DNA from 3 places in the Erwinia tasmaniensis Et1/99 genome. Region 3 is predicted to be linked to each of the others. Evidence: predicted binding sites of a transcription regulator. Region 3 holds the regulator's gene; each other region holds the start of a gene.
What was found. The regulator CRP, encoded in region 3, controls carbon source genes, mostly activating them, when cyclic AMP is high. The targets are predictions, from matches to a motif close to ATGTGANNNNNNTCACAT.
Positions count from the first base shown of each region.

Region 1: focA (formate transporter FocA) is a predicted target of CRP. The motif match lies at 1,314-1,331, and genes of this name have one in related genera.
Region 2: ETA_RS05810 (nucleoside-specific channel-forming protein Tsx) is a predicted target of CRP. The motif match lies at 1,818-1,835, and genes of this name have one in related genera.

Region 1 is NC_010694.1:2,418,558-2,421,840, reverse strand. Features, by position in the region: gene pflB (formate C-acetyltransferase) at 1-311, opposite strand, end outside; gene focA (formate transporter FocA) at 397-1,254, opposite strand; gene ycaO (30S ribosomal protein S12 methylthiotransferase accessory factor YcaO) at 1,647-3,283, opposite strand, start outside.
Region 2 is NC_010694.1:1,057,313-1,060,595, reverse strand. Features, by position in the region: gene ETA_RS05820 (winged helix-turn-helix domain-containing protein) at 1-702, shown strand, start outside; gene ETA_RS05815 (hypothetical protein) at 758-1,192, shown strand; gene ETA_RS20550 (hypothetical protein) at 1,246-1,371, opposite strand; gene ETA_RS19875 (hypothetical protein) at 1,462-1,662, shown strand; gene ETA_RS05810 (nucleoside-specific channel-forming protein Tsx) at 2,034-2,900, shown strand; gene speG (spermidine N1-acetyltransferase) at 3,032-3,283, shown strand, end outside.
Region 3 is NC_010694.1:3,553,605-3,556,887, reverse strand. Features, by position in the region: gene ETA_RS17160 (YccS/YhfK family putative transporter) at 1-1,583, opposite strand, end outside; gene crp (cAMP-activated global transcriptional regulator CRP) at 1,646-2,278, opposite strand; gene ETA_RS17150 (OsmC family protein) at 2,644-3,051, shown strand; gene ETA_RS17145 (phosphoribulokinase) at 3,086-3,283, opposite strand, start outside.

The sequences.
Region 1 (3,283 bases), 1.1 Mb from region 3:
GCATCGGTTTGCAGGCCAACGATTTTTTCCAACTCGCGGTTAATATAACCCGCCTCGTGCGAAGTTATTGTCGAAGCCAGATCGGTATCGAAATCAACCGGCGCGTGGGTGCGGTTTTCCAGCTTGATACCTTCCATCACCTTATCCCACAGGCTGGTGGTAGCTTCGCTTGCCCCGGTGAGAAACGCTTCGTCACCGTCATAAGGGGTATAATTCGTTTGGATAAAGTCACGCACATTGACACTGTTCTGCCACTCGCCCGGTGTGAAGTCTTCCCAGGCTGCTGCCATCTTTTGATTGAGATCTGTCATTAGAAACCTACCCTTTAAAGTAAAATCCGTTGTGTCTTCTCGCCGTACAGCCGTATCAGGCGATGACAAAATCCAGTGAAGAGAATTAGCGGCGATCGCCATCTCGCAAATAAATGACCCAGTAAGTCAGTCCAACCAGCAAACCACCGCCGATGATATTGCCGAGCGTCACCGGGATCAGGTTGTCGTTGATAAACTGGCTAATGGTGAGGTGTGAGAACTGCCCGGCGGTTGCGCCCGTGGCGGTCCAGAAATCGGGTGCCGAGAAATTTTTAATGATGATGGCCATCGGGATCAGAAACATATTGGCGATGCTGTGTTCAAAACCGCTGGCAACAAACATAGCCACTGGCAATATCATGGCGAACATCTTATCCAGCAGGCTGCGGCCGGAATAACTCATCCATACCGCCATGCACACCATCAGATTGGCAAGAATGCCGAGACACACTGCCTGCAAGAAGGAGTGATGCATTTTGTGTTCGGCAGTCTGTAAAACATTCAGCCCCCATGCCCCGTTGGCGGCCATATGCTGTGCGGCAAACCAGACCAAAGCGACAAAGAAAATGGCACCGATAAAATTACCGATATAAACCAGGGCCCAGTTGCATGCCAGCTGGATCCAGCTGATGCGTCCGCTGGCCTTTGCCACTACCGTTAGCACCGTGGAGGTAAACAGGTCAGCCCCGCAGACCACTACCAGCATCAGGCCGAGAGAAAAGCAAACGCCGCCAGTCAGTTTTGCCAGGCCCCATGGAATACCGTCGCTGCCGGTGGTGGCGGTGATATAGAAGGTAAAAGCAATGGAAATAAACACTCCGGCTGTAATTGCCAGGAAGAAGGTCGTAAAGGGGTGTTTCGTTGCCTTATAAACGCCAGCTTCTTCAGCAACTTTTGCCACTTCAGAAGGTACGATTAGATCAAAGGGGCTGCCAGCATTCACACTAAGATCCTCCCAGAATTCGTCAGCAAGGGAAGTCTAGCAAAGGTGAAAATCTCAGGATTTGATGTGGATCATACTGGTCTGGTATAGGCCGGGTGAGCAGGATGGGAGTGTTAAATATAAGTTAATATTTTACGAAAAATATTATTTTTTATAAAAACATCCTCAGGGGAGTCACAAAAAAAGGGTTTTACCTGTATCAAAAACTCTAAAATGGTTGAATTCAACGGTATGTCGCCTGCACTAAACCGAATTTTCATGGGTATAAAAAATACTGGTTATAAAAAAGGTAACCGTCTGCACGGTTACCTTTACTGAGCATGGCATCAGAGCCGTATCAAGGCCCCGAAAGACATACTGCCTTGTTTAGAGGCGGTGATACTCTGGAGATGTTATTTCCAGTGACGGCGCTTAGCGACCTGCAGTTTTTCATAGGCAGCCAGCAGAGACTGATGCGCCGGGAATGCTTTCAGATCGCTGTCTACGTTCTGTAAACCATAGAACGGTGCTTCACCCGAAATAGCGGCCGATGCCGCATCTACCGCGCTCTGACCATACATACGTACGAAGGCACCATAGTACTGCTGCGGGTCGCGTTCTTCTTCCTGGCTTAGCAGCAGTAGTGTCTGCAGACAGCGGTAGTAGTTTGCTCGTTCTGCACTGAAAATTGACTGGTTGAACTCCATAGTCCATTCGGTCCAAATTAGCGCCTGTTGCAGATCTCCGCCCGCCAGGGCGAGCATGGACTTGAGCTCTCCAATACGCAGCGTATACCAACCGTTATCTTTACCGGTTGCCAGGCCAAGCAGTTCGCGCACACGCGTGAAGTCGTCGTGGCCATCTTCATCCAGCTGTTCTAGCAGCGACAGATAGTCTGCCTGTTCCCAGCGGCTTTCCGGCAGGCTAAGAAGGGTGTCACGCAGGTAAGCGCCCATACTGTTATTGGCCAGCAGCAGATCTTCTGCCGGGTAGATATCTGACATGCCCGGAACGATGATACGGCAAGCGTAAACATCGAGATGCTCATAATCCGCGATATAAACTTCCTGATCTTCCGACTTAAAGATCGCCATCAGCGTGGCAAATTCTTCTTCAGTCGAACCTTTAAAGCTCCAGTCCGCAAAGGCGTAATCGGCATCGTCCTTAAACATATCCCAGGAAATCAGCCCGCTTGAGTCGATGAAATGCGTCTCCAGGTTGGCATGCTCGGCCACTTCCTCGTCATCGAAGGTTGGCGGAGTAAAGACGTCCAGATCTTTCAGGCCGCGCCCTTGTAACAGTTCGGTGACGGTACGTTCCAGGGCCACGCCAAAGTCAGGATGCGCCCCGAACGAGGCAAAACAGGTACCGTTTTCAGGGTTGAACAACACTACGCAGATCACCGGATACTTACCGCCTAGTGAAGCATCATAAGAGAAGATAGGGAAACCTTCTGCTTCAAGCGTGGCAATTGCTTCCACTACGCCGGGATAGCGGTTAATGACTTCTTGTGGAATGGTTGGCAGGCTGATGGATTCGGCGATAATACGGTTCTTAATATGGCGTTCAAACACCTCTGAAAGGCCCTGTACACGCGCTTCGTTGGCGGTATTTCCCGCCGACATACCATTTGACACATACAGATTGCCGATAATATTCATCGGAATATAGACGGTTTGCCGATCCGACTGGCGGGTAAAGGGCAGCGCACAGATGCCGCGTGCAGCATTACCCGATTGCAGATCGACCAGATCGCTGGCGCTAACTTCATTTTCCGGATCATAGAACTGACGCAAACGCGAATCGAGAATGCCATCGGGCAACCGATCATCATCCGGCAATGGGAACCACTTCTCGTCAGGATAATGGACGAAATCGCCGTTGGCGATCTGCTGGCCTAGCCAAAAATCTGCAAAGAAATAGTTGGTGGACAGACGTTCAAAATATTCACCCAGCGCAGAGGCCAGTGCCGCCTTTTTGCTGGCACCCTTTCCGTTAGTGAAACATAGCGGGCAGTCTCGATCGCGAATATGGACTGACCAGACGTGTG
Region 2 (3,283 bases), 1.4 Mb from region 3:
TCTGCCTGTCGCTGTTTTATCGCGCTGGCTCAGGCTAAAGAGCAGGTGTTATCGCAAGAACAGCTAATGGATGTGGGCTGGCGTCATTCCGGCGTAGAGGTTACAGACAACAGTGTACGGGTGATGATTACCAAGATTCGCCGTGCGCTGATCGCGCTCGAAGTCAATGACAGCGTCCAGCTGATTGCCGTAACGCGCAGTGGATACCGGCTGATTGTGCGCACAGAACAACCTGACATAACGCGGCGTACAACATCTGCCAGCAATCCGCTGCACGTCTCGACAGGATTGGTTTCGCGGCACGTCAGTGCGTACCGAGCCCATCGCTTTTTGAGACGACGTTTAGCGGCAGGTGCAGCCGGGCTGGTACTGGGGAGCTGTCTGGCCGCGGCGGTCAGCTGGCTGCTGGCAATCAAACCCACACCAATCAACTACGTGCGCTGGCACGGCGCGGAGACCCCACCACAGACGGAGGTTTGGGTGCCGGGAAATATTTCACCCGACAAACAGCGGGTCGTCCAGACACTACAACTTTACAGGCAGTACGCTATTAACAAGAACGGGGATATTAACCCCGAACATGCCCGTTACCTCTACATTACTACGGGGGGAGCCAGCCCCGATCTGGGCCTGATCGCCTGTGTTGCCCCGCTGCGGGATTCGGAGAACAACTGTGAATCGTACTCTTTTAAATATCGTTAAATCGCCAACTACGCTGTGTTTTATTGGCGGACTTATACTACCGCTTGTGGCTTGTATGCTGAAAGATATGGTCTTTAATCCGCTGAAAGCCAGCTGCATTGTTTCTCAGGCACGATATGATATCAGTGATGAGAATAACTGGACGCTGACGCGCGGTATTTATCGTTTTTATCGCGATGGTTTAACCCGGTGGCGCGTGATCTATACCGGCAGTATCAGTGACTATATCAATGGCGGTAGGCAGCTCCACCCTGTTGCCGTGCTGCGCGAAATCACCTTCAGTAGCAGCGTAAGTCAAAACCGGCTGATAAATACCACTATTCAGCAGAGCAGCAGGCTGGGCGATCAAAGCAACGATGATGATGTGGCAAAATATGTTTTTCGACATCTCACCCCAGGAGAGATCCATACCAGCCGGATGTATCTGCTGGATGATAAAGCACTGGCTATCGGCGGTGAAAACAGTGCGCCCATGCTGTGCGTAAACTGAAATGGGGGCATTTAAACCTCCCCTCTCCATCCCAGGTGATCAGAATGCGGTGTTTATTGATTCATATCCCACAGGGCATAACCCGCAACACAGCAGGTCGCCATCATCACCATTAACATGGAGGTAGAAAGAACCTTATATAACAAACTGCCGGCGTTTTTTTTAATGTTGTTACTCATTCACTTAATCCTGTAATTAACACTCGCGCCAGCTTTGATTAGAATCAGGCAGGCTGCATAGTGTAAACCACGTATTCAGCAGGATAATCAGTGGATAAGATTTCATTACTGTGGCTATTTCATCAGCTCTGGTGTCGTACAGGCTTTGGCACCGGTCTGGTTACCGACGGGCAAATAAAGGCTGCCGCCATCATTTTTCCCTACGGCGCGATTTTTCATTGCACTGCAGACAGTGAGCAACCGATGTTGCTTACGCAACTCTGTATTGGGCCAGAATCTAACAATAAGTAAAACTTATTCAAAAATGCAAATTTTGCCGTGTGACAAAATGCCGTCACAAGCAACGTTACCGAAAAGCCTCTTTTTTCAACCAGGCAACCGTTTACGTAGCGACTAAGATTGCATGAACACCAGAGAGTGAAAAAGTTCATGTCAGCAGGATTATTTTGTGACACAAATCACACTTTAGCGGAATTGAAATGAAACAGAATTTGACAAGTGTGAGTGATCTCTATTTCCTAGAGCGCTGAAAGCGGCACACTGCCGTAAAACTTCCAACGGGTGTTTTCGTTCAAGTGACAAGCCCCCCTTGTCGCCCGTTAAACCGGTAACGCGATCTGAACGATAGCTGTCGCACAGGTCACTGAGCATATGAAAAAACAATGAAACATAAAATAATGATGGCGGGAGCGCTGGCCGCACTCTCTTATTCACAAACCTCAGTCGCAGAGACCGGCGATGCCTCCTATGTTTCTGACTGGTGGCATCAAAGTGTGAATGTGGTGGGCAGCTACCATACGCGCTTCGGACCGAAGCTGAATAATGATGTCTATCTTGAATACGAAGCCTTTGCACATAAAGACTGGTTCGATTTCTACGGCTACGTTGATGTGCCAAAATTCTTTGGTGTTGGTAACGGTAATGACAAGGGTGCCTGGGATAACGGTTCCCCGTTCTTTATGGAGATCGAACCGCGTTTCTCTATTGATAAACTGACGGGCACCAGCCTGGGCTTTGGCCCGTTTAAAGAGTGGTATTTCGCCAATAACTACGTTTACGATATGGGTGATAGCAAGGCCAGCCGCCAGAATACCTGGTATATGGGTCTGGGCACCGATATCGATACCCATTCAGATATTGGTCTGTCGCTCAATGTATACGCCAAATATCAGTGGGAAAACTATGATGCCGCTAACGAAAATAGTTGGGACGGCTACCGCTTCAAAGTGAAATATTTTGTGCCGCTGACTACGTTATGGGGCGGTAATCTGAGCTATATCGGCTTCACCAACTTTGACTGGGGTTCCGACCTCGGAGATAAATCCAGCCCGGCGCGCACCAGTAACTCCATCGCCTCCAGCCATATTCTTACTCTTGGCTACGACCACTGGCACTACTCATTTGTCGCGCGTTACTTCCATAACGGTGGCCAGTGGAACGACGGCGTGGTGCAAAACTTCGGCGGCGGTGATTTCAGCCTGAAATCTTCCGGCTTCGGCTACTACCTGGTTGCCGGCTATAACTTCTGACCACGGGTCAGCAGAGCTGATACCAACGCCAGCACGACTAAAAGCTCAACGCGCCAATCGGCGCGTTTTTGTTGCCGCCCGGATGCAGCTATACTTGGCTGGCAATACTGCATATGAAATCAGGAAGAGTTATGTCTGCAAGGCTTGTCGATCACGATGTTAAATTGCGTCCGCTGGAACGCGAAGATCTGCGTTTTGTCCACCAGCTGGATAATAACGCCAGCGTTATGCGTTACTGGTTTGAAGAGCCGTATGAGGCTTTTGTTGAACTGTCAGATCTCTATGATAAGCACATCCACGATCAGAGCGAACGGCGCTTTGTGGTGGAACATAACGGCGCGAATGCCGGTATGGTGGAGCTGGTAGAAATTAATCATATTCAT
Region 3 (3,283 bases):
AACGCTTCCTGATAAGCCTCCAGCGCGTCATGTGCGTTCTGGCGCAGCAGCGCGCTCTGCCACTGTGGCCACAGCCAGATATTGCCGCCGAAGGCGATCAGGCAGCCCATCAGGGTATCAATCAGACGCGGTAATAAGAATCCCTCTCCGTTCAGCGACAAAAGCTGAAGGGAATAAACGGCGGTGACCGTAAACCCTACCGTTGCCCAGCCATAGAACTTGCGTAAAAACAGGTAACTGACCAGAGTAATGGCCAGCATTACCAGTAATGTCATCGATTCTGGAGCATGCAGACGCAGGGCCAGCGCGGCCACCGCCAGCCCGGCAAGGGTGCCGAGCGCTCGGTGCTGAATACGCACGCGGGTGGCGCTGTAGCCGTTCAGGCTGACAAACATTACGGTCATCAGTATCCAATACGGCTTCGGCATATTTAAAAACAGCGCCAGCGTACTGGCAAAGGTGAGCATGACGCCGAAGCGGGCGGCGGTTCGCAAAGCGATGGATTTTAGCGACAGATAGCTTTTCAGCGCCGGTAGCAGCGGCAGGCGGCGCTGGCGGTCTGCCATCAGATCGCGGCGGTAGAGCGGGCGTTGGGCGCGCAGCACGCGCCCAATACGGCTGAAATGATAGTAGCAAAAATTACCGACCGGGTTATCAGGGTGCTGGCGGACAATCTTCTCCAGCGCTTCCAGCGGCTGTTCCAGAGTGAAGCGTTTGGGAAAGCGGTGATAAAGAATATCGTCTGCCAGTTCACGCAGGCGCGCGGCGATGCGCTGTGCGTTCCAGCGGATCACCGCCTCGGCGTGACTCTGGCGTACCAGTTTTTTGACGTCTTCAGGCTGATGCAGGCTAACGGCGATATGTTCCTGTAGATCCAGCGCCACCTGGAATGCGCGCATCAGGGGCTGATAGTGCTGGTTGCGGTTGGCTGCCAGCATATGGATCTGTTGGTAACAGGTGGTAATGAGGTCGACGGCTTTCTGTTGTCGGGCGAACAGCGGCGGCATTGCCGTTGAGGGATCGTTCAACTGGTTTAAATGACGATATTTTGCCTCGCAGTAGTCCGCGAGTTCGCGGTAAAGCAGGCTGAGCGTTTCGCGCATCGGCTGCTCTTTCCACAGCCAGAACCAGAACCAGTTAAATACCCCGTACCAGATGGTGCCAAGGATATACAGCAGCGGAGGCTGCCACATCGGCACTCTGCCCGCGAGGCTAAGGGTAAAAATGGCGGCGATCAGCGAAGCGGGCATGAGCCGGCCATGCAGCGGGCTTATCTCACCAGTCACCCCTAACAGCAGCGCCATCGCCAGCAGGATCAGCGGCAGGGGGGCGCCCTGGGCGGCGGCATACTGGATAACAAAACTGCTGCCGGCGAACAGGCTACCGCCAACCACCAGGCGTTTGAAGAAGCGTCTGTGTGGCGTATCCAGCCCGGCATTGTTGCAGCAGGCGGGCACCAGAGAAAACAGCAGGCCTTTTTGTAAATCACCCAGCAACCAGCCAAGCGCGACCGGCAAACAGAGCACCAGCGTTTGCCGCAGGGCATAGTTCACTTCAGGTTGATAGATAATTCTCCGCCACATCAGCCGCACCAAATAAAAAAAAGGCGCGGCAGGGGGCTGTCGCGCCGTGGGTTCAGAAGCGGTTAACGCGTGCCGTAAACGACGATAGTTTTACCGTGTGCAGAAATCAGATTTTGATCTTCCAGCATTTTCAGAATACGACCCACCGTTTCGCGCGAGCAGCCGACGATCTGGCCGATCTCCTGACGCGTAATTTTGATCTGCATTCCGTCGGGGTGCGTCATTGAGTCAGGCTGTTTCGCCAGGTTCAGCAGCGTCTGGGCGATGCGTCCGGTCACATCAAGAAAAGCTAAATTCCCCACTTTTTCCGAGGTGACCTGCAGGCGGCGCGCCATTTGTGAAGACAGGCGCATCAGGATGTCAGGATTGACCTGGATCAGCTGACGGAATTTTTTGTAAGAGATTTCAGCTACTTCGCAGGCTGCCTTTGCACGTACCCATGCGCTGCGCTCCTGTCCCTCTTCAAAGAGGCCCAGCTCGCCGATAAAATCCCCCTGGTTGAGATAGGAGAGGATCATCTCTTTGCCTTCTTCATCCTTGATCAGCACTGCCACAGAGCCCTTGACGATGTAGTAAAGGGTCTCGGCCTTCTCACCCTGGTGTATCAGCGTGCTTTTGGACGGATATTTGTGAATATGGCAATGTGACAGGAACCATTCTAGAGTTGGGTCTGTTTGCGGTTTGCCGAGAACCATTCGCTGTTATCCTCTGTTGTTATCGTGCCTGAATACATCCTGTTTTTCACGCTGCAAGGGTGATGCTTATCTTGCTGTCGCACGTAATAATAGGAATATACGGGAGCTGAATCCCTGCCAGGCGTTGAAATAGTCAAGCGTTCCCGTAGGAAGAAACATGGGCCTTTTTCAGAGCTGGCCGCGTGCCGTTGTTCTGCTTTCACCGACGCTTGAATGCAGGTGAAATTTTACAGCTCCGTTTGTAGCACAGCTTGAGATGGCTGTCTTCTGTTGTCTCGCTTCAGCATAGTCAGAAAAACAGAACGTTGCCGTTTTAGTGACGGCGGCGTACCCTGCTCTAACTGAATGAATTCGAGGATTTTGTTATGCAGGCACGAGTCAAATGGGTTGAAGGGATGACGTTTTTGGGAGAATCCTCATCCGGTCACCAGGTGCTGATGGATGGTAATTCGGGTGATAAAGCGCCAAGTCCGATGGAAATGGTGCTGATGGCCGCCGGAGGCTGTAGCGCCATTGATGTCGTTTCCATTCTGCAGAAGGGCCGCCATAACGTGGCCGACTGTGAGGTGAAACTGACTTCAGAGCGTCGCGAAGAGGCCCCGCGTATTTTCACCCATATCAATCTGCATTTCATTGTCAGCGGAAAAGCGCTGGCGGATAACGCGGTAGCGCGTGCGGTCGATCTTTCTGCGGAAAAATACTGCTCGGTGGCGATCATGCTGGGCAAAGGAGTGGAGATCGGCCACAGTTACGAAGTGATCGAACTGGCCTGATGCAGACCTCCGCTTAGCCGTGAAGGAAAGAGCGTCAGCCGATGCTCTTTCCTTCCATCAATCGTTTTACCAGTGGCCCCATAATCAGCTCCATCGCCAGCCCCATTTTACCGCCCGGCACCACCAGGGTTTTGATATGTGAGATAAACGAACCTTGCAACATCGACAGTAAATAAGGGAAATCGATATCGTCCAGCCCCTGAAAGTGGATCACCACGAAGCTTTCATCCAG